One region of the Paenibacillus sp. sptzw28 genome, then DNA from elsewhere that is predicted to be linked to it. Evidence: riboswitches for the same ligand, from Rfam matches in the RefSeq annotation. Region 1 holds a riboswitch; each other region holds the start of a gene.
The links. A riboswitch is a leader RNA that binds a small molecule or an ion and turns the genes downstream of it on or off. The one in region 1 is predicted to bind cyclic di-AMP.
Positions count from the first base shown of each region.

Region 2: linked by a shared signal. The riboswitch ahead of KZ483_RS22525 (3D domain-containing protein) and the one ahead of KZ483_RS09755 (DUF4218 domain-containing protein) in region 1 are both predicted to bind cyclic di-AMP.
Region 3: linked by a shared signal. The riboswitch ahead of KZ483_RS22190 (TrkH family potassium uptake protein) and the one ahead of KZ483_RS09755 (DUF4218 domain-containing protein) in region 1 are both predicted to bind cyclic di-AMP.
Region 4: linked by a shared signal. The riboswitch ahead of KZ483_RS01120 (resuscitation-promoting factor) and the one ahead of KZ483_RS09755 (DUF4218 domain-containing protein) in region 1 are both predicted to bind cyclic di-AMP.

Region 1 covers NZ_CP080545.1:2,220,149-2,227,657, forward strand. The annotation lists gene KZ483_RS09745 (hypothetical protein) at 1-103, opposite strand, end outside; partial or broken gene KZ483_RS09750 (spore germination protein) at 325-642, opposite strand; cyclic di-AMP (ydaO/yuaA leader) riboswitch at 780-972, shown strand; cyclic di-AMP (ydaO/yuaA leader) riboswitch at 1,074-1,238, shown strand; gene KZ483_RS09755 (DUF4218 domain-containing protein) at 1,358-1,768, shown strand; gene KZ483_RS09760 (DUF2681 domain-containing protein) at 1,781-1,891, shown strand; gene kdpF (K(+)-transporting ATPase subunit F) at 1,888-1,965, shown strand; gene kdpA (potassium-transporting ATPase subunit KdpA) at 1,995-3,674, shown strand; gene kdpB (potassium-transporting ATPase subunit KdpB) at 3,699-5,729, shown strand; gene kdpC (potassium-transporting ATPase subunit KdpC) at 5,752-6,360, shown strand; gene KZ483_RS09785 (histidine kinase) at 6,627-7,509, shown strand, end outside.
Region 2 covers NZ_CP080545.1:4,909,266-4,916,774, reverse strand. The annotation lists gene KZ483_RS22535 (PAS domain-containing sensor histidine kinase) at 1-739, shown strand, start outside; gene KZ483_RS22530 (mannose-1-phosphate guanylyltransferase) at 748-1,761, opposite strand; cyclic di-AMP (ydaO/yuaA leader) riboswitch at 1,908-2,100, shown strand; gene KZ483_RS22525 (3D domain-containing protein) at 2,225-2,884, shown strand; gene KZ483_RS22520 (polysaccharide deacetylase family protein) at 2,954-3,883, opposite strand; gene KZ483_RS22515 (alpha/beta fold hydrolase) at 4,153-5,115, shown strand; gene KZ483_RS22510 (zinc-binding alcohol dehydrogenase family protein) at 5,183-6,220, opposite strand; gene KZ483_RS22505 (methyl-accepting chemotaxis protein) at 6,367-7,509, opposite strand, start outside.
Region 3 covers NZ_CP080545.1:4,848,717-4,856,225, reverse strand. The annotation lists gene rsgA (ribosome small subunit-dependent GTPase A) at 1-255, opposite strand, end outside; gene KZ483_RS22205 (YqzM family protein) at 764-910, opposite strand; gene uvrC (excinuclease ABC subunit UvrC) at 1,103-3,001, shown strand; gene KZ483_RS22195 (CPBP family intramembrane glutamic endopeptidase) at 3,090-4,709, opposite strand; cyclic di-AMP (ydaO/yuaA leader) riboswitch at 4,950-5,154, shown strand; gene KZ483_RS22190 (TrkH family potassium uptake protein) at 5,229-6,581, shown strand; gene KZ483_RS22185 (potassium channel family protein) at 6,598-7,260, shown strand; gene KZ483_RS22180 (cation:proton antiporter) at 7,306-7,509, shown strand, end outside.
Region 4 covers NZ_CP080545.1:240,871-248,379, forward strand. The annotation lists gene veg (biofilm formation stimulator Veg) at 142-411, opposite strand; gene yabG (sporulation peptidase YabG) at 563-1,444, opposite strand; gene rsmA (16S rRNA (adenine(1518)-N(6)/adenine(1519)-N(6))-dimethyltransferase RsmA) at 1,624-2,532, opposite strand; gene rnmV (ribonuclease M5) at 2,529-3,110, opposite strand; gene KZ483_RS01120 (resuscitation-promoting factor) at 3,237-4,385, opposite strand; cyclic di-AMP (ydaO/yuaA leader) riboswitch at 4,623-4,818, opposite strand; gene KZ483_RS01125 (TatD family hydrolase) at 5,004-5,771, opposite strand; gene KZ483_RS01130 (HD domain-containing protein) at 5,793-7,100, opposite strand; gene KZ483_RS01135 (AbrB/MazE/SpoVT family DNA-binding domain-containing protein) at 7,371-7,509, shown strand, end outside.

The DNA.
Region 1 (7,509 bases):
CGATACGCTCCCTTTTTAAACGGCGATTTATTTTGGGCCACTCATATAAGCCGATCAAAAAGAGAATAAAAGCAACAGACAATACCTTTGCCGTTACCAGCATTATTTCCCTCCATCCTTTTTTACAGCTAAAGGCGGCACGTATTCGCCTGGTCGTGCAATGTTCACATGGATATCATAATCGGTTTCGACCTGCCGGAACTGAGTGCCCCAGTTGTCCCGTGTCTGTTTCCAAATCTGAGGATATATTTGTTATAAAAAGCATCCGCATAGCCAAGAACGTCCGTATTGGTCTCTTTGTACCCGCGCAACCGTCTCCTTCGCCAATGGGGCAGAAATAAGCCCAGCCATTACCGCCGCTTCTCCGATAACAATCGCGCCGACAATACTCACCGCTGCCCCCACTTGCTTCGGGAGCCGTACTCCCGCTTCGCGAAGCGCCTCAAACGTCACTTCCATTATTAAAGCTTCGATAAGAGCCGGAAACGGCACCAATTCGTGGGCCGATGCGAAGCTAAGGATCAACTTTGTGGGCAGCATCTGTTGGTGAAAGGTCGTGATGGAGATATAAAAAGAAGGCAGGGTGAAAGCGGCAGTACCACAATGAACCATTGTTATAAACCGAAGAGATAATGAGATAGAGAGAGCGTTATAGAGTTCCTAAAAGATGTAAGCGCTGCAATCGATGCACGTGTGATGTAAAGGCAGTTTGCAGCATGTTAGTTATATTTACAAACCGACAGAGGAGGCGTAATATACGATTCATGAATTGAAATATTTTCATCAAATCGCTGAGTTTCCGTTAAGGAAAGCGGGGGAACCATGTAATGACGGCTTTCGATGTGAGAGTCGATAATCCGTCATTTGGGGTGAATCCTGGAGGAGCCAACTGACAAGGTTGCTTCTTCGGGTAGGGCTACTCTCACAGCCCGAATCCGGCAGCTAACCTCGTAAGTGTAGAAGGACAACATTCTGTTTCATTTCAGAATCTGGTTCTTCATTGTTGGGAGGATGATCTTGTGACTTTATCGGCCGCAGGGTAGATTCCCTATGCGGTTTTTTTTATTCAGCAAACGTCTTTTTCGCTGAATCCCTCTAATAAAGGAGGGAACGGGGGACCCGAACGGATTGTCTTATAATCCATGGGGTGAATCGCCCGGTTGCATGGCAACCAGGCGTAGGGCGACTCTCACGCCCGAATCCGGCAGCTAACCTCGTAAGCGTACCAGAGAGAGGCAACTTTTTAACGTGAATAGACACGGTTTTTTACTGTGCCTAGAAGCCGCGAGAAGAGTTCCTCTTCCAATGGCTTCTTTTTTGTTGCCTACTCCTGAAAACCAAGGAGGAGAAACGCGAATTGCAAGATTTGATTTTGGTTTCGGCGCCGAATATTCGAGGCGAAGACTTTATCAGGCAACTGAAAGACAAGCGTATTCCATTTGCTGTAATTACCCGCAATAAGGCGGAACATGAACGCATAATGACTCTTGGAGTAGAGCGCATCATAGCGGTAAATACAACCAAGGAAATTACATGGGCTGTTCCGGAGTTTCGGATCGGAAAGGTATATTTGTTTGAAAGCAGTCTTAACCTTTGCTGCCGGTATATACAAATATGCCGCAGCTGGACGACAAAGCCGATTTATGTCATAACGGACAGCTGCAATCCGAGGCTCGTATACAAAGGGCTTGGCGCCAATTATGTCATCCATACCAGCAGTAACGATATCTCTTTCCTTATAACCGATGATCTGTTGTCAGATGCGTAAAGGAGGCTTAATATGCTTGACCTATATATGATTTTGCTGCTTGGCGGCGCTTTTACATTATTCTACGGTTTTCTATCCTGGTGCAGCCAAGTCATTGATGAGGCAGGTGGAGAGCAATTATGATTGCAGTCTTGATTTTTACGTTATTTATTTTTCTTTATCTGGTTTATGCCTTGATTAATCCTGAAAAATTTTGATGATCAGACCGTTCTAAGGAGGTTGCCGGATGGGCATTTTGCAAATAGTGATCGTCTTGGCGGTGATTGTTTTACTAGTCAAACCGCTTGGGACGTACGTATATCATGTTTTTTCAAACGAGCCGAATCGCTTGGATAAACTATTCGGACCTTTCGAACGCATCCTGTATACGCTGATTGGCCTCAAGCAGCGAGCCGGCATGACATGGAAAAAGTATGCGCTCAGTTTTCTGCTAATGAATATCGTACTTGTTGCAGTCAGCTATGTGATTTTGCGTTTGCAGCAAGTGCTGCCGTTGAATCCTAACGGTATCGATAACATGGAGCAAACGCTGACGTTTAACACAGTCATCAGCTTCATGACGAATACAAACCTGCAGGATTACAGCGGCGAGACGGGGCTCTCTTACTTTTCACAGATGATCGTTATCATGATGATGATGTTCACATCGGCGGCGACGGGTTTCTCGGTTGCGATCGCTTTTGTTCGCGGTTTGACGAGCAAAGGGGAGACAATCGGCAACTTCTTCGAAGACTTCGTGAAGGCGCACACGCGGATTTTTATTCCGGCTGCCCTCATTCTCACGCTTGTAATGGTGGCGCTTCATGTGCCTCAGACGCTGGAACCGACGCTTAGCGTGACAACGCTTGAGGGCGCAGCGCAGCACATCGCGATCGGCCCGGTTGCATCGTTAGAGTCCATCAAGCATTTGGGCACGAACGGCGGCGGTTTCTTCGGAGTCAACTCGGCGCATCCTTTCGAAAACCCGAGTCCGCTGACGAATGTAATCGAAATTTTATCGATGTGGGCGCTGCCTGCCTCCTTGCCTTATACCTATGGTTTGTTTTCCAAAAACCGCAAGCAAGGCTGGGTCATATTCGGTGCAATGATGTCCATGTTTATCGTATTCCTTGTCATGATATATGCTGCAGAACTACGCGGCAACCCGGTGCTGAACAAGCTTGGCATCGACGCCTCACAAGGCAGTATGGAAGGGAAAGAGGTCCGTTTCGGCATTGCGCAATCGGCGCTATTCACGGCCGTTACGACCGCCGCAACAACCGGTTCGGTCGATAACATGCACGACACGCTCACGCCGATCGGCGGACTCGGAGCGCTTGCTCAAATGATGCTCAACTGCGTATTTGGCGGCAAAGGCGTCGGCCTTGTGAACATGCTGATGTATGCGATTTTGGGCGTGTTCCTTGCCGGGCTCATGGTTGGCCGGACGCCGGAGTTCCTGGGCCGTAAAATTGAGCCGCGAGAGATGAAGCTGATCGCCGTCGCGATTCTGACGCATCCGTTCATTATCCTTGTACCGACGGCTATCGCGTTCTTGACTGATCTCGGAAAAGGATCGATTACAAATCCCGGATTTCACGGCATTTCACAGGTGCTTTATCAGTATGCATCTTCCGGGGCGAACAACGGCTCCGGCTTCGAGGGGCTTGCCGATAACACGCCGTTTTGGAATATTTCAACCGGGATAGTCATGCTGCTTGGCCGGTATGTTTCCATGATCGCTATGCTGGCCGTGGCCGGTTCGCTAGTCCGCAAGCAGTGGGTGCCGGAGACGGTTGGGACGTTCCGGACGGACAATGGCTTGTTCATGGGTATCTTGATCGGAACAGTATTGATTATTGGAGCGCTGACGTTCTTGCCTGCTCTGGTCCTCGGGCCGATCGCAGAGCAATTGACACTTCGCTAACGGAACGGATGAGGTGAACCGACAATGAGCACGAATCGAAGACCGATGCTATCCTCTTCTATCGTACAGGGTGCGGTAAAAGACAGTTTTATCAAATTAAATCCGATCACGATGTTGAAAAATCCGGTCATGTTTGTAGTTGAAGTCGGTACGCTTGTCGTACTGTTGATGACCGTTTTTCCATCCTATTTCGGCACGGGACACAATGTCGGGTTTAATTTGACGGTATTTGTGATCCTTCTGTTTACGGTGTTGTTCGCCAATTTTGCCGAGGCACTCGCTGAAGGACGAGGTAAAGCGCAAGCAGATTCGCTGAAGAAATCGAAAAAAGAAATGACGGCCAATAAGCTGGCCTTGGGAAGCGTGAAAGTCGTGTCATCCACCGAGCTCCGCAAAGGAGACATCGTCATCGTCTCGCAAGGTGAAATGATACCTGGAGACGGAGAAGTAATCGAAGGTCTCGCTTCCGTTGACGAGTCGGCCATTACCGGCGAATCTGCCCCGGTCATCAAGGAGGCCGGCGGCGACTTTAGCTCCGTGACAGGCGGAACCCGCGTCGTCAGCGATCAAATCAAGGTGCGCATCTCAAGCGACCCCGGGGAATCGTTCATTGACAGGATGATCTCGCTGGTGGAAGGCGCCAAGCGGCAGAAAACGCCGAACGAGCTGGCGCTGAACACGCTGCTTACGAGCTTGACGCTCATTTTCCTGATTGTTGTCGTCACGCTCGCTCCGATTGCGAAGTATCTGAATATTGTACTTGATGTCCCTGTCCTTATCGCTTTGCTCGTCTGCCTTATCCCGACCACGATCGGCGGACTGCTGTCGGCGATCGGGATCGCCGGCATGGACCGCGTCACGCAGTTCAACGTACTCGCGATGTCCGGTAAAGCGGTCGAAGCCGCAGGCGACATCAACACGATGATTCTGGACAAGACGGGCACCATCACCTTCGGAAACCGGATGGCCGGCGAATTCATTCCGGTCGGCGGCGAAAGCGTCGAAACCGTAGCTGAATGGTCTGCCATCAGTTCAGTGAAGGACGAGACTCCGGAAGGCCGCTCTGTGCTGGAGCTGATGAAGAAACAAAATTTGAGCTTTCAGGAGTCGCTGGCATCTGGCGCGGAGTTTATCGAATTCAAAGCGGAAACCAGAATGAGCGGGGTCGATTTGGAGGGAGGCCGCAAGGTCCGCAAGGGCGCGGTCGATGCGGTGAAGAAATGGGTGTCGGCGCAGGGCGGTTCCATCCCGGGCGACCTCGACGACAAAGGTAACGCGGTTGCATCCGAGGGCGGGACACCGCTTGCCGTTGCCGTGGATAACCGCATCTTCGGCCTGATCTATTTGAAGGATACCGTAAAGCCGGGCATGCGAGAGCGGTTCGACCAGCTTCGCAAGATGGGCATCAAGACGATCATGTGTACCGGTGATAATCCGCTTACGGCTGCGACAATCGCGCGCGAAGCCGGGGTGGACGATTTTATCGCAGAAAGCAAACCGGAGGACAAAATCGCTGTCATCCGCCGCGAGCAGGCTGAAGGCAAACTCGTCGCGATGACCGGTGACGGCACGAATGACGCGCCGGCGCTGGCTCAGGCCGACGTCGGGCTTGCGATGAACAGCGGCACCGTCGCCGCGAAAGAAGCGGCCAACATGGTTGATCTGGATTCCGACCCGTCGAAAATCATCGAGGTCGTGTCCATTGGCAAGCAGCTGCTCATGACGCGCGGGGCGCTGACAACGTTCAGCATCGCCAACGATATCGCGAAGTATTTTGCGATCATCCCCGCCATGTTCACACTCGCGATCCCGCAGATGAACGCATTGAACGTGATGCATCTGGGCTCGCCGATGTCGGCCATCCTATCGGCGCTCATTTTCAACGCCGTTATTATACCGCTTCTCATTCCACTGGCGATGAAAGGTGTCAAATATAAACCGATGAGCGCCTCGAAGCTGCTTAGCCGGAACTTGTTTGTCTATGGTCTCGGCGGCGTGGTCGTACCGTTTATCGGTATCAAGCTCATTGATATGATCGTCCACCTTTGGGTTTAATCGGAAAGGAAGGAAATCTACGATGAATAAATCGGTAAGCCTGCCGGAACCGACCGGAGGTTCCTATGTAGTTGTTGCGGTAAGAGCAAGCATCGTGTTTATCGTACTCTGCGGCATTCTGTATCCGCTGGCGTGTACAGGTCTTGCTCAGCTGTTCATGCCTTACCAGGCGAACGGCAGCTTGATCAAGAACGCTGCAGGAGAGGTCGTCGGGTCCGAGCTCATCGGACAGAGCTTTACGGATCCGAAATATTTTCAGGGCCGCGTATCCAGCATCGGTTACAACGCGGGGGCGTCCGGTTCGAACAACTATGGGCCATCCAATCCGGATCTGCTCAAGCGAACGAAAGATTCGATCGAAGCTTGGAAGAAAGAGAACCCGGACGTCCCGGTAAGCAAGCTGCCAATCTCGCTCATAACAAACTCAGGTTCGGGGCTTGATCCGGACATCACGCCGGAATCTGCGAGCGTGCAAATTCCCCGGATCAGCAAACTGACGGGGATACCGGTACTGCGGCTGGAAGAGCTCGTCCGCAAGCAAACGGTTGGACGTGATTTGGTCATCTTTGGTGAACCCCGTGTAAACGTACTGAAATTGAATATCGAGCTGCAGCATTTAGTGGGTAAATAATAAAACCTGACCCTGCCTATACATCAATAGGCGGGGTACTTTCAGTTATGGGAGTGAGAAGCCGGGTGATTTTTGTATTTTTATTTATTTGTTCGTTCATGGTCCTGCAAATGTTGTTTCTTTTGTTTGGAAAAGGATTCGGAGCTCAGCGTAGCCTGGTTATAAAAAAGTGGATATTCTTCCTCGGCATTGCACTTATTCTTTCATCATTTATGAATTGGGTTCTGTTAAAAACAAGCGGATAACGGATTCAGGGGGCGCTCTTTGTGAAAAGCTACAGACGAAAAACGCCGGAGGAAATATTGCATTCGATCTCAAAGCTTCATTGCGGCAGACTAAAGATTTACATCGGTGCGGTGAGCGGTACAGGAAAGACCTATCATATGCTGCGGGAAGGTCAAACACTAAAGGACCAAGGCGTCGACGTCGTCGTATGTGCGGTTTCTACGATGAGGCGTCCCGAAACGGTCGAACAGCTCGGTACGCTTGAGCGCATACCGAGTATACATTGGTTCAAGGATAGCGTTGAAAAGAAAGATCTGAACGTGGAAGCGCTGGTTGAGCGTAATCCTGAAGTCGTTCTCGTTGACGGGCTTGCCCACCGTAACCGGCCGGAAGCGATGTTTCCGTCCCGGCTTGAAGATATTAAATACCTGCGGAGCCGGGGAATCAGCGTTATAACAACCGTCAATGTGTATGAGCTTGAGGGCGTGACGGAGCTTGCCCGGAATTTGACCGGGATTGAAGCGGAAGAGACGGTTCCGATTGAAACGCTGGAGCTTGCGGATGAAGTGCGGCTCATCGATGTGACACCGGAGACGATTTTGAAACGGATGAATGAAGGGAATTTAAGCAGCCTGAAGGATGCTTCTTTACTGAAGAGGGGAAACCTCGGGAAGCTTAGGGAGCTGGCGCTTCGTCTTGTGGCGGAGGGGGTCAACGATTCACTTGAGAAATACCGGGAGGAGCAGGGGCTGATCGGTCCATCCGGCGCTTCGGAACGAATTCTGGTATCCGTCCAATACCATTGGAACGGTTCGATATATATCCGTCGCGGGCAGCAGATAGCCAAACGGCTCAACGGCGAGCTGCTCGTTGTTTCTCTTGTCAAGCCGGGCCTCGCACTCGGCAAAGAGCAGATTACATTTA
Region 2 (7,509 bases), 2.7 Mb from region 1:
GGGAAGACCCTTTGTGATCCAAAGCGTCTACCACGATTTGACTCAAAGAAAGAAGGAAGAGGAAGCGTTGATCCGCTCGGAAAAGCTGTCCGTCGTCGGTCAAATGGCGGCGGGTATAGCTCATGAAATCCGTAATCCGCTTACTTCGCTTAAAGGCTTTACGCAATTTCTGAAATCCAAAGTGAATCACAATCACGAGTATTTCGATATTATGCTGACGGAGCTCGACAGGATCAATACGATTGTCCAGGAATTTATGGCGCTTGCGAAGCCGCAGGCGAAACAGTACGCGGTACATGATTTGGCCAAAATTTTCGACAGCGTTACGACTCTCCTGGAGCCGCAGGCCATCATGAATAACGTGAGAATGACAACAAACTTCGATTCTGATGTTCCTTCGGTTTATTGCGACGAACACCAATTGAAACAAGTATTTATAAACCTGATGAAAAATGCTATCGAAGCGATGCCGGACGGCGGTAATCTGACGGTTTTTTTAATGCGCAACACCGAGGATTCCGTATTGATTCGGATTGAAGATCAAGGCGTCGGTATACCAAAAGAGCAGCTTGATCTGTTAGGCGGTCCTTTTTACTCTACAAAAAGCACCGGCACGGGACTTGGTCTAATGATTTGCTTTCGTATTATCGAGGCCCACCATGGTACGATTCGTTTTGCAAGTGAACCGGGACGTGGAACAACTGCAACGGTCGAGCTTCCGATCTGTGTTTCCTCGTGAGAGACAGCTTACTTTAACCACATTCTCAGCCGGAATTCTTCTGTTTTCGGGCACACAAGCAGACCGGAAGGCGTCGATACGATAATAAGGTCATGCACACCTATTATCAGTGCATGCTTATCGGCAATAAAGACCGTATTACCGCTTGCTTCCGTGAGCGTTACGCTGCCTTTACTCACATTCCCATTGGCATCCGGCGTCCAGTGGCGGCCGAGCACCGCCCACGAACCAATATCGTCCCAGCCGCATTGTACCGGTATACAGTACATCGATTCGGCCCGTTCCATGACGGCAAAATCAATGGAAAGCCGCGGCATAAGGGCATAGGCCGCCGATACATCGAGCGGGTGCTCAATAAGGCTGTTCCATATCGCCGGCTGGAATTGCTCCATTCGGCGGGCAAGAGTTGAGGGTTTGCAAACAAAAATACCGCTGTTCCAGTAAGTGCCGGGTTCGCGAATGAGCTTCTCGGCACGCTCTGCTGTCGGCTTCTCCATGAAGCGAAGAACAGGGAGAACGCTATCGGGCAGGTCTTCACCGGCTGCGGGCTCCTTTGTCTTCATATAACCGAATCCGGTTTCCGGGCGGGTAGGCTCGATCCCGAGCGTTACGATCGCACCGGGCCTCTTCGCCATTTCCGCGGCACGTCTCACGGCTGCAAGGAACGGCTCCTCCTCCGCTATATACTGATCCGAAGGCACGAATATCGCCGGCTCGTCGTCTCCCCTTTGCTGGAACCGAAACGCGGCAAGAGCAATGCAGGCTGCCGTATCCTTTTGCTCCGGCTCCAATATAAGCTGGTCCTGCGTGAATTCCGGAAGCTGTTCTTCCAGGAGCGGCAGATAGCGGGCGGGTGCTATTATATACAACCGGGAGCTCGAGACAATTTTGCGAAAGCGGCTAACCGTCTCCTGAATCAAAGTCCGTTCGGAGTGAAAGGGCAAAAATTGCTTTGGCATTGAGTCGACGCTTCGCGGCCAGAATCTGGTACCCTTGCCGCCTGCCATAATAACCACATTCATGGTTTGAACCACCTCCCGAATAACGAAAAACATAGTACGCTCATATTTTAGTGACATTATATTCGCCCCGAAAACGGCATTTGTACGTTGTAAATAAGTGGGCTGGTCGTATTTACCGGTTTCAATACAGGGCATGATGTGATATTCTCTTACGCGAGCCGAAACTAATCGTACGGGGGACTTTCAGGAAGTACAAGCGAGTATTTCCTGCGGAAGATCATTCAATGGGATGATCTCACGCTCGGGGTGAATCGCTGCGCGGCCAATCCGCAAGGCGTAGGGTTGATCTCCTCAATCCGAATCCGACAACTAACCTCGTAGGCCGCATGCATAAACGGGCGTCATCAACCGCAATTTTTTCATATCGAAGCGGTAGTTCGTTTGGCGATGACGGAGCCTGCTCCTGCCAAAAATGGTCACACCGGCAGAGCGGGGGTCCGTAAATAAAAAGGAGGAAGAAACGTTGTTTAAAAATTGGAAAAAGGGCGCAGCAGCAGCCGCGCTTAGCATTGCTATTCTCATTAACGCCAGTCCGGCACATGCCGCCGCGGCGTATAAAGCGTCCGACAACGACACGTTCTGGAAATTATCCAAACGCTTCGGCGTCCAGCTTGAACGATTGATGAAAGCCAACCCGAAGGTGGATCCGCTCAATATTTACAAAGGCCTCTCCATCGTTATACCGGGCGCTCCTATTAAGGCAAAGAATGATTCCGGCCAGTCGGCAGTTAAGATCAAGAAATCAGCGGGCGGTAAAGCCGAGGGCAACGATATCGTGCAGGTGAAGGGGCGTTCGTACAGCTATTCGGACGTCATTCAAGCCAAAGCGAGCGCTTATACCGCAGCGGCCTCAGAGAATGGCTGGGGACCGGTCGATTATTTCGGGAACCCATTAAAGCTTGGCACGATCGCGGTTGACCCCAAGCGGATACCGATGGGCAGCAAAGTTTATATTACCGGGTATAACCATGACGGGTTACCGGTTGGAGGCATGATAGCGGTCGCAACCGATATGGGGAGCGCGATTAAAGGCGACAGGATTGATATATTCTTGCCGCAATCGCAGAAAAAGGCGCGTCAGTTCGGATACCAATATGTCAAAGTGTTTGTTTTAAACAAATAAATGGACATAGGCATGTAAGTGAAAGCCGGCAGCACAAACGGCGTCCCCTCGGGGACGCCGTTTGTGCTTTTAACCTTTGCTGTTGCGCGAAGCCGGCTTGCTTAGAAGATCGGGCAGCGTGACGATCTGGTACCCTTTGCTTCGAAGCAGCTTGATAAGCTTGGGTAAGGCTTTTACCGTGCCTGATAAATCCTGGCCGACTCCCCCGCCGGCATGCTGCAGAATAATGGATCCCGGCTGCAATGTCTTCTTGATGTTTACAAGGATATGGCTGCTATCGGTACCGCGCCAGTCGACTGAGTCAACGTCCCAATTTACTACGATGTACCCGTTTTGCTTTAACCATTCAATCTGGCTGGGCATGATTTCACCATAGGGAGGCCGGACTAGTTTCGGACTGTAGCCGACAAGGGGACGCAGAATCGCATCCGTCCGAACAATTTGACGTTTAAAGGAGCCCAGCGGGATGCGTGAAAAAACCGCGTGATTGAGGGAGTGATTACCGATAATGTGGCCTTCCCGGCGCATCCGCCGAACTATCGACGGATAAGCGGCAGCGCGTGAGCCGACGACAAAGAAGGTGGCTCTCACTTTATATCGGGCCAGTATGTCCAGCACCTGCGGCGTATAGCGCGGATCGGGCACATCATCGAAGGTCAGCGCTACTTTTCGGGCACTCCGCGGGCCGCCTATGATGAAAGTTCCGGGGTATCGTTTTTGAAGCGATACCCATGACATCGCCTGGACGCGGCGGCGTTTTTTATGATGCTTCCGCTTTCGAGATAACTGGAAGGATGCCGAGGATTCCCTGGCCTCCTTCTCACGCGCAAGATCCTGCTGTGATGATGGCTGTGCCATGCTTGCCGCCTGTTTGGTGGTATTACGTGTGGGGGAAGGGCCAGGACTATACCAAGCATCCGATTCTATCGAAGGGCAAAGCGCCGTTAATGCCGCAAGCAGCAATATACCGGCCTTTTGCATGCGGCGGTTCGATTGCATACCGGACTCCCTCCCGCTAACTCCACCTCCACGGAAGGCACAGACCCAAGCGGGAAGAGCACCTGTTCTGTTGGTTCGTGCAGAGCGTTAGCCGCTTCTTCATGAGTAACATGGTATTGTTGGTTGAATTATTATTCCCTTCCTGATTTCCTTCATGCATGGCGCGGGGATTACATCGAATTGGGCGGGGAGAAATAATGAAATTTCTTTACACTCTAACAGGTAAACCATTAACATGTAATTGAATATAAGAACAAAGGAGCTGCCTCATGCCGACAATAGATATGCCGCTTACTCAACTGCAAGCGTATACAGGAATTAATCCGTGTCCCGCCGATTTTGACCAATACTGGGCGAGAGCACTTGAAGAGATGCGTGAAACCGATCCGCAAGTAGAGTTAGTGCCCAGCGCTTTTCAGACGCCGGCAGCGGAATGCTTCGACCTGTACTTCACCGGCGTGCGGGGAGCCCGTATCCATGTAAAGTATGCCCGTCCACGCCATGCGGATAAGCCGCATCCTGCAGTCGTTCAGTTTCATGGTTACTCGGGCAATGCAGGCGATTGGAGCGACCGGCTTGCATTCGTTTCTCTGGGGTTTTCGGTGTTCGCCATGGATTGCAGAGGTCAAGGGGGGCCGTCGCAGGACATCGGAGGCGTACTTGGCAGTACCCATCACGGCCATATCATACGCGGACTTGACGGCGAACCGGACAATCTATTATTCCGACATATATTTCTTGATACAGCACAGCTCGCTTCCATCGTTATGAGTATGCCCGAGGTCGATCCCGGCCAGGTATTTGCAACCGGGTGGTCCCAGGGGGGGGCATTAACAATAGCATGCGCCGCACTTGAGCCTCGGATACGCAAGCTGGCGCCTGTCTATCCGTTCTTAAGCGATTACCGCCGCGTATGGGAAATGGATTTGGCCAAGGATGCTTACGCAGAGCTGCGCACTTATTTCCGTCATTTTGACCCGCAGCATGTAAGGGAGAATGCGATCTTCACAAAGCTCGGCTACATCGATATCCAGCATTTGGCCGATCGTGTCCGAGGCGACGTGCTGCTGGGGGTCGGACTGATGGATACCGTCTGTCCTCCATCCACGCAATTTGCCGCATATAATAAAATCACGGCGCCCAAAAGGCTCGAAATATTTCCGGATTTCGGCCATGAAGGACTTCCGGGGCTGCATGATAAGATCATTCAATTTTTTCTCGGGAATTATTAAGGGCCCTAAAAAAGCAAGCACCCTCATGGAGCCTCGACAACCGGCGCTTGAAGGTGCTTGTCATTTGTTAATCCCAGTTTTCGAGTACGATTTTTCCAATCGTTGCGCCTTCTTCTATCTTTGCATGAGCCAGGCGCAGGTTGGCTGCATTAATCGGAGCAAGCCTTTCGGTCATTGTAGTTTCGATGTCGCCGGAGTCGACAAGCTCCGCAATACGGTTCAGAATATGATGCTGCTCAATCATGTCGGCAGTTTTATACATCGCTTTTGTAAACATGAACTCCCATACGAATGAGGCGCTTTTGCTTTTTAAAACATTCAGGTTAAGCGGGTCCTTCGCATCCACTATAGAGCATATTTTCCCCTGTGGGGAAATAACCTCCGCCATATGTGTCCAATGCTGCTCCGTGGCATTCAAGCAGAGGATATACTGAACGGAATCAAGACCGAATTGCATTAATTGCGGCATAAACGGCTGGTAATGATTGATGAGATAAGTGGAACCGTGCCGCCTGGACCATTCGGCGGTCTCAGAACGAGAAGCTGTCCCGATAACAGTCAGTCCGGCTTGACTGGCCAGCTGAGTGGCAATCGAGCCTACCCCTCCGGCCGCCCCGATAATAAGAATGGCTTTGCCCTCGTTTGCATCCTGCTCAGTAGGAATCCCCAGCCGTTCATGCAGCGCTTCCCAGGCAGTAATTCCAGTAAGCGGGAGAGCGGCTGCTTCGGCATAATCCAAAGCTTTAGGTTTATGCCCGACAATCCGCTCGTCTACGACGTGGTATTGGCTGTTACCGCCGGGACGATTGATCGTACCTGCGTAATAAACTTCATCTCCGGATTTGAATAGTGTACAGTCCTCGCCCGCCTGTTCCACAATGCCGCAAACATCCCAGCCCAGTATTCGAGGGACCTGTTCCGTCTGGTCTTTCGGAGCACGGACCTTGGTATCGATCGGGTTGACCGAGATTGCTTGTACTTTTACCAGAATATCGCGGCCGGCTGCAGCAGGCTTGTCCACATTAATATCTACCAGACTTTCCGGATGCCCGATAGGCAGGTAACGGGTTAATCCAACGGCTTTCATGGTATTCTGCTCTGTCATAATGCAACTTCCTCTCATCATTCATGTATTGATTATATAAACGAATCGGCTTGCGTGGAAGCATATTGTAATTTCCCGTTTGCTGGTACAAGCCTCACGCAAAGAACCCCCCAGCCTGTAGGCTTAGGGGGTGCGCCATTTAAACGTTACACTTTAAAAATCGAAATAGTCCGCTGAAGCTGCGAGACGACCTGCTGCATTTTCTCCGTCTCCTCGACGACTGCCTGCACTGACCCGATATGCTCATTCATCGAAGCAGATACCTGCCCGGTGCCCGCGGCGGACTCCTCAGTAATTGCCGAGATGTTTTGGATGGCTGCAGAGATTTTACGGCTGCTCTCGAGCATCTGGTTACTTTCGTTTGAGAACTGGTAAATCTGTTTCGTAATAAAATTAACGCTTGCTACAAGCTCGGAGAAAATGTGCTCCGATTCGCGAAGGAGCTGGTTTTGCAGCTGAACAACCTCTTCATTGATCTTGATGTTATCTATAGCTTCATTAACTCCGCTGACGATGCCGCGAACCAAAGTAAATACCTCTTTGGTCGAAGAGGTCGATTCCTCGGCAAGCTTGCGCACTTCCTGGGCGACTACGGCAAACCCTTTACCGTGATCGCCGGCCCGCGCCGCTTCAATTGAAGCGTTCAGTGACAGCAGGTTAGTCTGCTCGGCCAAATCCGAGATCGTTCGCGTAATCACAGAGATTCCCTCGGCCTTACGCGCCAAATCCTCAATTGTAGCGGCCACATTCGAGGTGGCCTCCACATTTCGCTGCATGCCGGCGGACTGGCTTTCAACCGATTGCCGGCCTTTCTCCACGAGTCCAAGCGTTTGCTCCGACAGTTGGTTCATCTCTGTAGTCGAACGGGCATAAGCCTCAACTTTATCTTCGATTTCCCGAATTGACTCGGCCATTTCGCCGACATCTTCAGAGATCTGATTGGCGCCGGTTGCCAGCTCTCCTGCCGAGAGGGCTGCTTGCTCCATGACCAATTTCAAATTATTGTTTTTTTCAAAAATGCTTCTGCTTGTATCGTTCACGATGCGGGCGATATTCGACGTTTCCTTCAAAATATCGCGAAGCTTGTCAACCATACTGTTAAAGGAGTATCCCAGCTCACCGAGCGATGCGGAAGATGAAATATCCACCTTCTGGGTGAAATCGCCCTTTGCGATACTGAAAGCGATCGAACTCATCTCGTCAATTGAAGATGTAAGCGCTCTCTCAATTACGCGAACAAGAGGAAAGGTTATCGCAGCCGCAATTGCGATGATGATGAAACCGAGAAG
Region 3 (7,509 bases), 2.6 Mb from region 1:
GCCCGCCGCTTTACGTACCATGACCGAGTTCCTTGGCAGCACCGCATGGATAATAGCACGATGTTCTCCCGGCAGCGGCTGCACTGCAACCCAATCGCCGACTCCCGGAAAGTCGCTTCGCGCCGACGCTTCGAATTGAAATTTGCCGCTTACTTCTGCAGACAGCTCTCCCTGCTCCGACACGATCCGGTATTGATTCGCAAATTGGGCTATAACGCGCGCAGGCATCAGGCCATTGAAACGTTCTTCCTTCATTAGATTCCGCCAGCGTTCATTCCAGCCGAATTTGGCTAATTCATTATCATTTACATTTAGACCTACATTTGCATTTACATTCAAGGTTGGTATCTCCCTTTGTTTTATAATGGAACACAAAAAAACCGCAGAAATGATTTCTGCGGATTGTCAATCGCCCGGTTCACCTCGAACTAGAGATCCGGCGAAAAAGACATGAAAAAGCCGCAAGAAACCTGCGCGGTCTCCTACGGCTAGACTGGTAATGTTACTGGCATCGCATTACAAACGCTTGGAAGCTAATCCAGGTGCTTGAATAGCGAAACCTTAATGGGGCCGGTCCACTGAGACTGCGCATATGCTATTGTGGGTTGGGTAACTCGTCTGTACGGTGTACATATCACATCAGCCTCCTTCAATAAATCTGTAATTGTCATTGTATGCCTGTAATGGTGTTCTGTCAAGCATTTCCAAAGCGTATTAGAAAAAAGCTTCATGCGGCTAATTTCGCCTGCATGAAGCCTGTTTGTTACGAAATGATAAATTTAATAATTACCGCAACGGCAAAAATGACGGTCATAAAGCCGAAGAAACCGGCAAAGCCCATTGCGACATCCCCGAAGTCGTCACGCGGTTCCTCGTTAATATGCTCCCGCGGATCTCTAACATTTTCCATAGTTTAACTTCCTCCTCGAAACGACGAATGCTCCTCCTAGTATACCCAAATTCCAGAATAATTGTAAAGCTGTCGTTCGTGACAATTGTGAGGCGGCTTCACTGAAGCGCTGCCGATATGAAAGGAATACTGACGCTCGGCTGTGCGGCTATGCTACAATAGAAGTTGAACAAATGGCCGGGAGGAGTACCGATGGAAGAGGAACCAAGAGTCGTTGAAGGGGCTGAGCAGCGTCTGGCGGCGGAGAGAATCCGCAGCAAATTGGCGCTTTTGCCGGACCAGTCGGGCTGCTATTTAATGAAAAACGGCGACGGCACGATTATTTACGTCGGCAAAGCGAAGGTGTTGAAAAACCGCGTCCGCTCCTATTTTAACGGCAGCCACGACGGCAAGACCCAGAAGCTCGTCTCGGAAATACGCGATTTTGAATATATCGTCACTTCCAGCAATATGGAAGCTCTTATTCTGGAATGCAATCTCATCAAGCAGCATCATCCGCGTTATAATGTGCTGTTGAAGGACGATAAATCATTTCCTTATATTAAAATTACAAACGAGAAGCACCCGAAGCTGGAGGTAACCCGCCGTATCGTGAAGGATAAAGGGAAATATTTCGGTCCTTATCCGAACGCATATGCCGCCCAGCAAACAAAGAAACTGCTCGACCGTTTGTACCCGCTGCGCAAATGCAACACGCTGCCGGATAAAGTATGCCTGTATTACCACCTCGGTCAATGCGTGGCACCCTGCGAATATGAGATAGCCCCGGGGACATACGAGGCGATGGTACAGGAAATAACCCGATTCCTGAACGGCGGCCACGATGAGGTGAAAAAGACGCTGCAGGGAAAAATGGCCGCAGCGGCGGAAGGACTGGAGTTTGAGCGCGCTAAAGAATTCCGCGATCAGATCATGGCCATAGACGCCATTATGGAGAAGCAGAAAATTACGCTCTCCGACGAGATGGACCGTGACGTATTCGGATTTGCGACGGACAAAGGCTGGATGTGCGTACAAATTATGTACATGCGCCAAGGCAAATTAATCGAACGGCACGCTACCACCTTTCCGTTCTATGGAGACGAGTATGACGATTTCATGACCTTTGTTACGCAATATTACAGTGATAACCCGGCGCTCCCGAAGGAAATACTGCTGCCCGCGCCGGTGCAAGAGGAATCGGACGCCGCTGCAGCCGACGGCGTGCCGCATACGGATGAAGTCGCAGCCGGCTCTGCCGCCGATGAGGTTCGGGTGTCATTGCAGAAGTGGCTGAAGGTGAAAGTGTTCATGCCGCAGCGCGGCCGCAAGCGCGACGTGGTCGCTATGGCCGTTAACAACGCCAAGGTCACGCTAAGTGAGAAATTCCAGCTCATTGAGCGCGATGAGGTCCGGACCGTCAAAGCGTCGGAAGGTCTCGCCGAGGCGCTTGGTCTGCCGGAGATCCGCCGCATAGAGGCGTTTGATAACTCGAACATTCAAGGCACCGACCCTGTCTCGGCGATGATTGTTTTTACTGACGGCAAGCCGGATAAGAAAGAGTACCGGAAATACAAGGTTCGGACTGTGAAGGGGCCGGATGATTACGAAACGATGCGGGAGGTCGTCCGGCGCCGTTACGAAAGAGTGCTTAAGGAAGGGCTGCAGCTGCCGGATCTGATTGTGGTCGACGGGGGTAAAGGTCAAATATCCGCAGCGCTCGACGTATTGGAGAATGAGCTCGGCTTATTCGTACCGGTATGCGGCCTGGTGAAGGATGCCAAGCATAAGACAGCGCAGTTAATGATTGGGGATCCCCCTGAAATCGTACCGTTAACACGGGACAGCCAGGAATTTTATCTGCTGCAGCGGATCCAGGATGAAGTTCACCGATTTGCTATTTCTTTCCACCGCGAACAGCGCGGCAAATCCATGGTTGCCTCGCGGCTGGATGCCATTCCGGGCATAGGGGAGAAACGCCGAAAGCTGCTTCTGAAGCATTTTGGCTCCATTAAGAAAATCAAAGAGGCCGGAATTGAAGATTTCCGGCCCCTGTCGATCGGCGAGAAGCTCGCCTCGCAAATTATCGAAGCGTTGAGGGAGGAACCGTGAGAAGCGGTTTCTCCCTTTTGTATTTTAGATGTTTGGCCGAGTTGATATTGTGCGAAGCGCTTTGCTCCGCAATGCTTCACAGTACCACTCAGCTTCGCAGAGTTAGTGCCCGTTTGGGGGTTCTCTTATCAAACCACCGAATCGACCATGCGATCGGAATGGGAAGAATGATATATATAATTCCTGTCAGTATATTGACGGCGGTGCCCATGAACATAAGCGAGATCGCCATCATGATGCTGTCGAAGACCGCATGGGCGAACAGGACTGTTATAAAACCGTAACGGACGAACATGAAACTGAAGGCAAGACCGATAATCGTCAGTTCGAATAAGCGGGTCGTAGACGGGAAGATCGGGTAAGTGACGTGGCCGAGTGCCCATATGATCGTCGGAATGAGCGCTGCGACGAACGTATTTTTAAACCACTTCTTAAGCAGTCCGATTCCGAACAACCGGTATACGGCTTCTTCCGAAATCGCGGCACACCAGGCCATCATCGGAAATATCCAGGGTGCGGCCAGATTATAGGGGGACTGGGTGACATCCGTCGTCGACCAGGCGCCTGTTACATTGAGCAGAACGATGAAAATTACCGTTTGCAGGCCAAGCAATATTAAGGCGAATAAGTAACCGAGCCACATGCTGCGCCATACATATTCCCCGTAGCCGGCTTCGCCAAATCGCGGCCATAAACGGCGGCCCATCGAATTCCACAATGCGTCTCCGCCGACAAGGGAGAAGTATGCCGCAGCTGCCATTACTACCGTTACGATGCTGGTAATGGCTACAGTTACTACAGCATAAGAAACAGCGTTCGGATTCTCACCCGCTGCAGCCAGAATTCCGTCCGTCATGCTAATGTTGTTGGCGAGGTATACGAACAGAAAAACCAAACTCAGCACGATTCCGCGTTTGAATGACGAGTGCTTCCTGTACAACGATGCATAAATGATGGCGAGCACGAAGAGAACGAACGACAAGAGCAAGCTTCCGAGCAGCGAGAGAAATGATGCCAGCTTTGTTTGCTGCTCCACATAAGTGGAGTAGCCTGAAGGGACGATAAATTTCGGTTCATATTTGGCAATTATTAGGCCTCCGCCCGGAAGCTTCTCGCTCCGCACCTCCAGAACAAGCCGCGCGTCTGCGATCATATGATCCGCTACATCGAGGCGGACCTCACCGGTACTCGGGTTTGTGTTCGAGATTTTCAGAGAGCGGGCTTGAAATCCCTGCGACACCGCGAATTTTAACGCTGCATCATCCTGCTCCGTTGGACCCGGAACAGACGAATCTGACGCATTATACCGATTCCAGCCGACGACCGTACCCTTCTGCATATGAACATAAATGAAAATCAGACTTCCGTCGGGCATTTTCGTATTCACCTGAAAGGTGTCGGTGGGGAAAGCGGCGTCCCACTCTTTATCATATTCGTTAAGAAGCTTTTCTTTGGACAAATAACCGTAAAGCAGGCTGTCAGATTGATGGACCGCATGCGCTTCGACCGGCTTTTGCTTGAACTGGCGCTCTGCAAAATCCGCTGCCGCGCGCTCGGCTTCGCTTTTCGCGATTACTTTCTCGCTGCCGGTTCCGAAGAATGCCTCGGAGGTGGACGGGAGAACCTGAACAAGTAAATATAAAATAATTCCTGCAAGTGCTAGCCACGAAAAAATTTTCCAATTGGGCTGTATCTGATATTGGTTCATCGGTGCACCTCTGCAAATGGTATTGAGCAAATAAACCGCATACATCTACCATATCATAGTTCTCCCGAAATTATCCATGCGATTCCGTTCATTTTCGTTTTACGGACGAGGTAATGGGACAAGAAAGCCAGTAACCGGCCGATTTCAACGGAACTGGCGTTATTTTTGCCGGAATTCGGTTTGTTTTCTGCAAAACCGTCGTTTGGTGTTTCCCTGCTTTAGTTTTATAATGTGAATCAATTGAATAAAAAGCCGAATTTCTAAAAGAAAACGGGGGAACCATATCGTTGTCGGAGCGACTGGCATTTTGCAGTTTCGTAAACCCGGCAGCACGGGGTGAATTTCAACGGGCAACGCGCGCTTTGGTGCCGCTGCCCTAAGAATAGGGCCGCCTGTCCGGGCCCGAATCCGTCAGCTAACCTCGTAGGCTTAGTGGAACAGGACTCATCGCAATAGCATTGGGGATCCAGTGCTTTTTTTTGTGCGCTGAGACTGCATGGAGGGGTGGATTAGGTTTACATGAAATCGCTGTTTAACATTTCCAAATGGTCGCCGCCCCGCATTCTCGTCACCGGCTTTGCGCTTATCATCCTGACCGGCGCTTTGCTGCTCTCGATGCCGTTCGCGTCGCAAACAGGAACGAGGCTTCGATTTGTCGATGCGTTGTTTACGGCGACATCGGCAACCTGTGTCACAGGGCTGGTCGTTGTAGATACGGGAAGCTACTTTTCGATCGCCGGCCAACTGATTATTATGACACTTATTCAAATCGGCGGACTCGGGTTCATGACCATGGCGACATTATTTGCGATTGTGATCCGCAAGCGGATCTCGCTGCGGGAAAGACTCATTCTTCAGGAAGCTATGAATCAGACAAGCATGGAAGGTATAGTCCGGCTGATTCGAAAGGTTATTTTCTATTCTCTCGCCATCGAATTGATCGGCGCGACGCTATTCTCGATCAGGTGGTCTTTTGATATGCCGCTCGGCCAGGCGATTTATTTCGGCGTTTTTCACGCCGTGTCATTATTCAACAACGCCGGCTTCGATTTGTTCGGTCGATTCGGTGTTCCGTTTGTCAGTCTCACGGGATACGTCAGCGATCCCGTCATCAATATTACAGCTATGCTGCTAATCATCCTGGGCGGACTCGGGTTCATCGTCATGTCGGATTTAATGGAATTCCGTAAAAATAAACGGTTATCGCTGCATTCCAAAGTGGTGCTTTCCATGACTGCGGCTCTCATTGCGGTCGGCACCATCGTGATTTTCATATTTGAATTTTCCAACAAGGATACGCTTGGTCAGTTGAATCTTGGCGGTAAGGTGCTCGCTGCTTTCTTCCAATCCGTCACGCCGCGCACGGCCGGCGCCAATACGCTTGACATTCCATCGCTGAGACAAGCAACCCAATTTTTCACTATTATCCTCATGTTCATCGGCGCATCCCCCGGATCGACAGGAGGCGGAATTAAAACAACGACGTTTACAACGCTTATCGGGGCGGTTATAGCCATGATAAGAGGAAAAGAGGATATCGTCCTGTTCAATTTCCGGCTGGCGCGGGAACGCATTTTCAAAGCGCTGACGATTACGCTGCTTTCACTTGCGCTTGTCGTTCTCGTTACCATGGTCCTGTCAACGACCGAAGATAAAGCATTTATCAAAATTTTGTTCGAAACCACCTCAGCTTTCGGCACCGTCGGACTAACGCTCGGCATTACGCCGGAGCTGTCGGCAATCGGCAAAATCATTATCAGTCTTACGATGTTCTGCGGACGGCTTGGACCGCTGACGCTTGCGTATGCGCTTGGACCGCGCGCGGAGAAAGAATTGTACAGGCACCCGGAAGGCAAAATAATTATCGGATAGGGGAAAGTGAAGCAGGATGAAGAGGAGTCAATTCGTCATTATCGGGCTTGGACGATTCGGTTCGAGCTTGGCAAGAGAGTTAATTCAGCTTGATTACGAGGTGCTCGGCATCGATAAAGACGAGGAAGCCGTTCAAGATATGAGCCAGGTGCTGACTCACGCCGTCGTTGCGGAATCAACAGACGAGGAAGTGCTTCGTTCGCTCGGAGTCCGCAATTTCGATTGCGGTGTCGTTGCTATTGGCGACGATATTCAAGCGAGCATATTGACTGCGATTATTTTGAAGGATCTCGGCGTGAAGAAGGTCGTGGCCAAAGCGATGAGCGAGCTTCACGGGCGCGTGCTGGAGAAAATCGGAGTCGATCGTGTCGTCTACCCGGAACGGGATATGGGTATCCGGGTGGCGCATCAGCTCGTTTCGCCGAACCTTCTCGATTATATCGAGCTGTCGAAGGAGTATACGATCGCGGAGCTGGCGGTGCCGAAATGCCTGAACGGCGTCTCGCTGCAGGATTTGAATCCGCGTGCCCGGTTCGGCTGCAGCATCGTGGCGATCAATAAGCCCAAAGGAATCATAATCGCTCCTTCGGCAACCGACGTGCTGGCTGAGAAGGACGTTATGGTCGTCATCGGGACGAATAATCAAATCGAACAATTCGAGGAGTCGGTCACCCGCTAAGTTCGCGGAGACCGGCTTTTTCTGGGAAACGGGCGTGACTAGCGGATGGAAACACCTACCACAGAGCTGATACAGCATTTGTTTTTATTGCTGCTGGTAATCGTCGCGGCCGGAATGGTCGCGGGGATGATCGCCTCGCGGCTGAAGCTGCCGGATGTGGCGCTGTTTATTATTGCCGGTATGGTTATCGGCCAGGGACTTCACTGGATTAATGTGGCCAGCAGTTCGCTGACGAACCAGTTGATACTG
Region 4 (7,509 bases), 2.0 Mb from region 1:
ATCTTGTGTGTTAGCGTTAGTATGTGTGAATTAACGGTTCTCATGCGCACCGGGATTTGCACTGATCGCCGCTGAACGAAGAAAAAAAGAGCGCCGACTTTGCGTCAGCGCCCGGATTATTTAAACTGGATCATTTACGCTTTAATGATACGTTATGCGAACTTGGCCGTCATCGCTATCGACAGTGACTTCAACCGACTCGGTCAAGATATCCGCATAGCTGTAGGATACACGCTTAAAAGCATGCTGCTCCTCGTCCAGTTTGACAATGAATACAGAAGGGTAGATTTCTTCCAACACGCCGGTTCTTTCAATGGTCTTGCGGCGACCACCGTTTGCTCGAAGACGTATTTTGGAGCCGACATGGATTTCCAGACTGCGTTTGATCTCCATCAGTGCATTTTTTGCCATTGTCCACTACCACCTCTTTCCTCGTCCATTATAACTAAAAAGAGGTGATTTGTCAAAAAGTTATAATTATAACAGTGGAGTAAACGAATTGTCAACATCGAAAAGCCCATTTTTTTCATCATAACGTATAATATGTCCGAAATGAGGAATATTAAATGGTTGGCTTCACGCCGGTTAGCGCTTTCGGCTTCGGTAATCCGACTCGGTATTTACCCAGTGTTTCAATCCCGCCGACACCGTCGATGCCACTAATGGTGCCGTGAATGACATCCGCAAGATTGATCGTCTCGCGGATTGACGTATAGCTCGCTTTAATAGCAACATAAACCGGGTCCAGGGCATGGATCAACACTCGACCGGGTGAACTGGCGAAATTCGCCCCGGACTGCAGCAGCGCCTCATAGTGCGACTGGCAGGCCCCGGCAATAATGATCAGGCCGTCACGGCTTTTCTCATACTCGCGCGCAATTCTGACAGAGTTAACGAAGTTTAATGAATTCTTATAACTCGATAAGCTTTTTAAATCATTGGACTCTCTGATTTTAAGCACGCCGTCGTGACCGGTTATGACGATAATGTCTGGCTTTACCTGCGGCAGAAGCCGATGGACCATATCCGGCATTTGTGACTCATGTACATGAATTCCGTGCGCCGGGACACGCATCTGCGTATAGAGCTGCATGCTTTTCTTCAAATAGTTGACATCCCCGTCCAAGTGAAGCACTTTTCCGGGCACTTCGAAATACGGCTGGCTCTGGCTCAGCACCATACGAATTTCGTTCTCGTTCTGCATTACCTGCTTATCACGCTGCTCCTGCATACGGCGCATCGATTCGCTGACTTTGATTCGAACCTGTCTGGCCGCTCCAGTAAACTCCGGATCCCGGACGACCGTCAAGTCGGGAATCGGCGCATCCGCAAGCAGCCGGTAGTCCGTACCTTTTAGTATGGCTGTTTCTCGATCAAGGATTGCAACGCGAAAAAGGACGTCCCCGCCATACGATTTGCGGACGACCAGGTCCCCTTGCTTCATGGGCAAATCACCTCTTCGTCTATCCTATGGGCGGACAGGGCCGTTGGTGCGCTTTCACAGTTGATTTATTCCGGGTTTGAAAATATCGCCCATTCCATGCTGTGACGTGCCACAGCCCGAATGGGCGACTGGTTTAATTCTGCCTTTGTTAGCTGAAGAACGCTTTCCGGCTTATTGTTTTACAGCCCCGCCTCGTGATCAGGCAATCCAGCATCCAGCAGCGCACGGCTAAGTGCCGCGAATTCGGCCAGCGAGAGCGTCTCGCCCCGACGGGATGGATCAATCCCGCAGCTCTGCAGCAGCGGTCCCAGCAGCTCTCGGTGGGCTTTACCGACGAAAGCCGTCAGGTTGTTGGCAATCGTTTTTCTCCGCTGTGCAAAACAAGCCTGAACCGTCCGGAAATAGTGCGCCTCGTCGGCTACTTCAACCGGCGGCTTTTGCCTAACCGTAAGCTTAATAACGGCGGAATCGACATTCGGCTGAGGGATAAATACGGTGTGCGGGACAATACATACAAGCTCAGGCTCACAATAATACTGCACTGCAACGCTAAGGCTGCCGTAATCCTTCCCTCCCGGCTTCGCAGCCATCCTCTGAGCCACTTCCTTCTGAATCATGACAACGATATGCTCAAGCGCGAGCTTCTCCTCGAGAAGCTTCATCAGAATAGGGGTGGTCACATAATACGGCAGGTTCGCCACCACGCTGACTCCGCTGAGACCGGCGAATTGTCGTTCGATCAATTGATTTAAGTTAAGCTTCAGCACGTCCCCATGCTCGATGTGAACATTAGGCCTATCCGCCAGTACATCGCGTAAAATCGGAATAAGCCGATCATCAATCTCAACGGCCGTTACGCGTCCCGCCGCTTGTGCAAGCTGCTGTGTAAGCGCGCCTATGCCTGGTCCGATCTCAAGGGCGCCCTTCGATTCATCCAATTCTGCGGCGGAAACGATTTTGCGCAATATATTTTGATCGATCAGAAAGTTCTGACCGAGACTTTTTTTGAATGAAAAACCGTATTTGGCAATTATGTCGCGCGTACGCTTCGGGGTTGCCACATCCGTGTACACGTTCGGTCCGCTCATGCTTGTCTTCCTCCTTCGAGTTCCCGCTCCATCCGCTCAAGCGCGTCATCAAATTCTTTCCGTGTAATACGAAACATAGAGCATCGCTTGAAAAACTGTTTACCGTTGGCATATCCGATACCGAGTACATTTCCCATTCGAAGACGCCGATCCGAAGCCTGCGGGTGCGCCAGCAGCCCGGCCCTCATAAGGTCGTCCCACGTTATCTCCGGCAGACTTGTCCCACTGCCGCTGTCCCCATCGATTGATTCCGTTCGCACATTGGCCAACGCACGCTTGATCGCCTCCGGCGATGCGTTCTCCACACCGATATCGCCCTTATAGAGGGCGTCCTCCTGCGGCAGAAAAGCATGCTTGCAGCCGGGTACCCGCTGCGCCACGATTTTGCGGATCCTCTCCCCAGCATGGTCAGGATCGGTAAAAATAATGACCCCGCGCCGCTGCTGAGCAAGCTCCACCCGTCTAAGAACATCCTCGCCGACCGCCGAGCCGCCAGTCTCTATAGTCTCGGCATCGACCGCCCGCTTGATTGCCACCGTATCGTCCTTGCCCTCAACAACGATAATTTCATTGATCATACCGATCGATCCATTCCCTTCAGACAAACATACAAAAAGAAGAGGCAGCGCCTCTTCTTATCATGGCATATTTACGTTTAAAATACGATATGAATGAGTTAAAACCTTTATAGAAGCTTCTTTAGGTCAGACCGATTCCGGCTTCTTCGGCCCAAGCACGTAAACGGTGTAGCCCCGCTTCCGTCCGAACTTCTCGGCATACGATTCACTTTCGAAATAAACGTCAATCTTATTTCCTTGAATTGCACTGCCCGTGTCTTCAGCACGGCGGAAGCCGATGCCTTCTATATATACCCACCATCCGATCGGAATCACATCCGGATCCACGGCGATCGTCCGACCTTCCTTGACGTAAGCACCGGAGGCGGTAATTCCATATTGAGGATGCGATTTGCTTTTCCCGGTCGAAGCTACACCGGCTGTATATGCGGTCAATGTAACGTTCTTCAGCGTTTTCTTAGTTTTTAACGTAATGCCGCGCTTTGTAAGGGTTGAGATACTTGGCGTCTTTGCCGTGAGCGTTGTCACCTTTGGCTCAGGCTTCTTCGTTCCGACTGCAACGACTTGATCGACGGATGAAGCTTGTGTGAGTTTGGTAACCATCGACTGCGATACAAGCACGCCATCGGCAAAAACATTCTCAAACCGTTTGACCACGGTTCCTTCTTTGCCGGTCTGGACCACCTTTTGTTTGCCTTGGGCTAGCTTAGGGTCTTCCTTCTTCACAATGGAGAAAGGAACTTTATACGAACTTTCCGAGTATTTCTTGTCGATCCGGGTAACCGTAACAGTCATATTCGGCTCGACAGCCGCATCCGGGGAAGGCTGTACTTTATCTTGACCGCGTATCGATATATCAGCCCCGTCGATCGCCGCCTTAACGGTTCTTTCAGTCGTGTACAACGTTCTTACCTTGCCGTCAGCCTTCACGTGGAGCGGTACCGCTTTACTGATGACGATTCGGTCGCCATCCTTAATTGCCGAATTAAGCGGTAATGACACTTTGTCATATTGTCCTATCGTGATGGCTTGTTCATCCAGTAGGCGTTGAAGGACCCATTGTTTCGTAGAGACAATGGTTTCTCGTCCGTTCACTACTACGGAGACGTGCTTGTCAGCCGTTCCGTACAACAACACCAGAAACATGAAAGTCATAGCGATTGAGATCAGAGCGCTTAGTACAATTAAACGCACGTTCTCATGCTTCCATCGCAATGGGATAGACATGCTGGATGATCGTTTACCATGGGTGTCCTTAAGCTGGAGTGCGCCCACTTCTTCGGTCCTCCTTCATAGCCCCGTCGCCCTTGTTTAAGCATGATTACATTTGACGGTACTATTCGTTTAGTTGACGTGCACGCACGCCACTCCTTTTCCTCCTTATGCTCACCTCCATGATAAACCCTATGTCGTCAGTTTACGCAATATTCAAAAATAAAAGGAAGCCGACGACAGAGGATCTGTTTCGTGGCTTCCCGAGATGACAATGGGACATGGATTAGATGCACGAGGTTGATCTCTCTTATTACGCTTACGAGGTTAGCTGTCGGATTCGGGCGAGAGAGTCGCCCTATTTGCTTTCGGCAATTTTCAGCCTCCGCAAAATTCACCCCTAGAGAAGTCAACGTCCAAACCGTTCGATGATACGAACTGTTTCAACATTTGGTTCCCCCGCTCTCCGATTTCGGAGATTAAGCGTTATTTTAGAAAAAGGAATATAAATTTTTAAGCTCTGAGATGAATGATACCGTCTTTTGCGCCAAATTGTAAAGAAGTGATTAAGAGCGATTTTAACGAATTTTAAGGAAAATCAAGTGAAAATCAAGCATTTACTCCAATCAAAATTAGTTTTTTCACCGTATATGTCTCAAATACTTGATTTCTAAGCATGTTTCACTCAATACTAAAACATTTTAAAGCATTTTCGGTCGTAATTCTAGTAATTTCTTCCAATGTTTTTCCTGTTATTTCCGCTGCAGTTTCTGCTACAAGACGGACGAAAGCTGATTCGTTCCTCTTTCCACGGTGCGGGTGAGGAGCCAAATACGGAGCATCGGTCTCAATGAGCAGCCTGTCAAGCGGCACCCGCGACAGCACCTCTTTAGGAATACGCGCGTTTTTGAATGTCACCGGTCCACCGAACGAAATGTAGAAGTTCATATCCAGGCACTGCTTGGCCGTTTCCCAGCTTCCCGAGAAACAGTGCATAACTCCCCCAACATCTTTCGCGTTTTCTTCCCTTAAGATTCTGACGATATCCTCATGGGCGTCGCGGTTATGAATGACGATAGGCTTACGTTTCTGCTGAGCAAGCTGTATCTGCTGGCGGAAGACACGCTGCTGAACATCCTTTGGCGAGGTGTCCCAATGATAATCCAGTCCGATCTCGCCAATTCCAACGACTTTATTATGCGCGCAAAGCGACCCTATCCACTCGAGATCCTCGGGGAGCATAACAATACTGTCCACGGGATGCCAGCCTACTACGGCATATATGAAATCATACTGCTCAGCGAGGGCCATCGTAGTCTGAATCGTCTCCCGGTTAAAACCGATATTTATGAGTTTATAAACACCTGCCGCCCGCGCCCTCTCAATAACCTCTACGCGGTCTGAGTCGAATTTATGCGAATCCAAATGCGTATGCGTGTCGATTAACATGCTTTTCCAACTGTCTCCCTTCTATAGTAAACCAAAATATTCAAGTATCCGCGGCTGCAATTTACCGGCTGATTCAAGCAGTCGTTCCTCAGGGTAATACAGGTGGTATTTCCCTTGGTGTAGGCCGGTTATTGATCTTATTATGTCCGATCGTTCGGAAATTTCGGACAACCGTTCATCTTGGCCTAGAAGAAGGATTGGCGGTTTCTCTTCTTTATCGTTCGATGATAGGCCCGGTCGATATACATCATAAGGCATATCATAAGGAAAATCGATTTCAAAGTGGTAGTCCGGGTTTAACCCGATAGCAGCAAATTGCCCGCGAATATTCTGCCAGAGCTCTTCATCCGGTTTGTCCACCGCAGCATATTTATATAACTTTCTGTTCAGAAAGCGGGAACACAAATCCGATAACAGCGGATCGCCCTCTTTCGTCCACTGCATGAAGGTGGTTTGTGCAAGAGCTTCGTCAAGTGAAAGGTAATTTTCGACATCCAGTGTGTCGTCCAACAAACGCCTTAGCGGTTCAATCATCCATGCAAAGGCGTACCCACCCCCATAAAGCTCACGTGCTCTGCGAAATATTTGTCGGAGTATAATTTCAGAGCTCCTGGTTACAGGGTGAAAATAAACCTGCCAGTACATCTGGTAACGAGACATCAAGTAATCTTCGACGGCATGCATTCCGCTTTCCTTGACGACGATTTGCCCTTGATGCGGCCGAAGCACCCGAAGAATACGTTCCAGATCGAAGGTGCCGTAATTGACACCGGTGTAATAGGCATCGCGCAGGAGGTAATCCATCCTGTCCGCATCCATTTGACTCGATACGAGACTGATCACGATCGGCTGGTTATAGGTTTTTCGAATAACGGCCGCTACTCGCTCAGGTAATGATGAATCGAATTCATAAAGCACGCGATTCACCTCGGTATCTTCCAGAAGAATACGGCATGTCCAATCTTCGTGATTGGTATCAAATACCTGTTCGAGAGAGTGTGAGAAGGGCCCATGGCCAACATCGTGGAGCAGCGCCGCGCACAGCGTCACGAGTTTTTCCTCCCTCGGCCAATCGGGATATCCTCCGCGCTCGAACTGAGAAATTATTTTCCGGGTGATTTCATAAACACCCAGTGAATGCGAGAATCGGCTGTGCTCTGCTCCATGAAAGGTCAAATAGGAGGTACCAAGCTGCCTGATTCGCCGAAGCCGTTGAAACTCTTTTGTATTGATCAAATTCCAGATCGTTTGATCTTGTACATAGATGTATTTATGAACCGGATCCTTGAAAACTTTTTCTTCCGCTAACGAGTGTTGGGCCTGAATCATTACTCATTCCTCCCGTTCATAATTTCGACACGAAATGTCGATAGTTTGTCGAAATATGTCGTTAATTAATTTCCAGAAATAGTCCATTTCTAGCTAGTGTATACCGCTTCGGAAACCGTATCTATAGCTATAGCAGCCAATTACGACAATTTACGCGGTCATTTCATGGTTGACTATTATGGGAAACGTTGGTACTATAGATACAGGAAATGATAGAACTTTGTCGAATGATGACGAAATAAGTATTTTGAGAGGGGATTTGGATAAACTATGATGAAATCTACTGGCATTGTACGGAAAGTAGACGAACTTGGACGTGTTGTTATTCCAATCGAATTGCGTCGGACGCTTGGAATCGGCGAGAAGGATGCGCTTGAAATTTATGTCGACGGTGAGCGCATTATGCTGA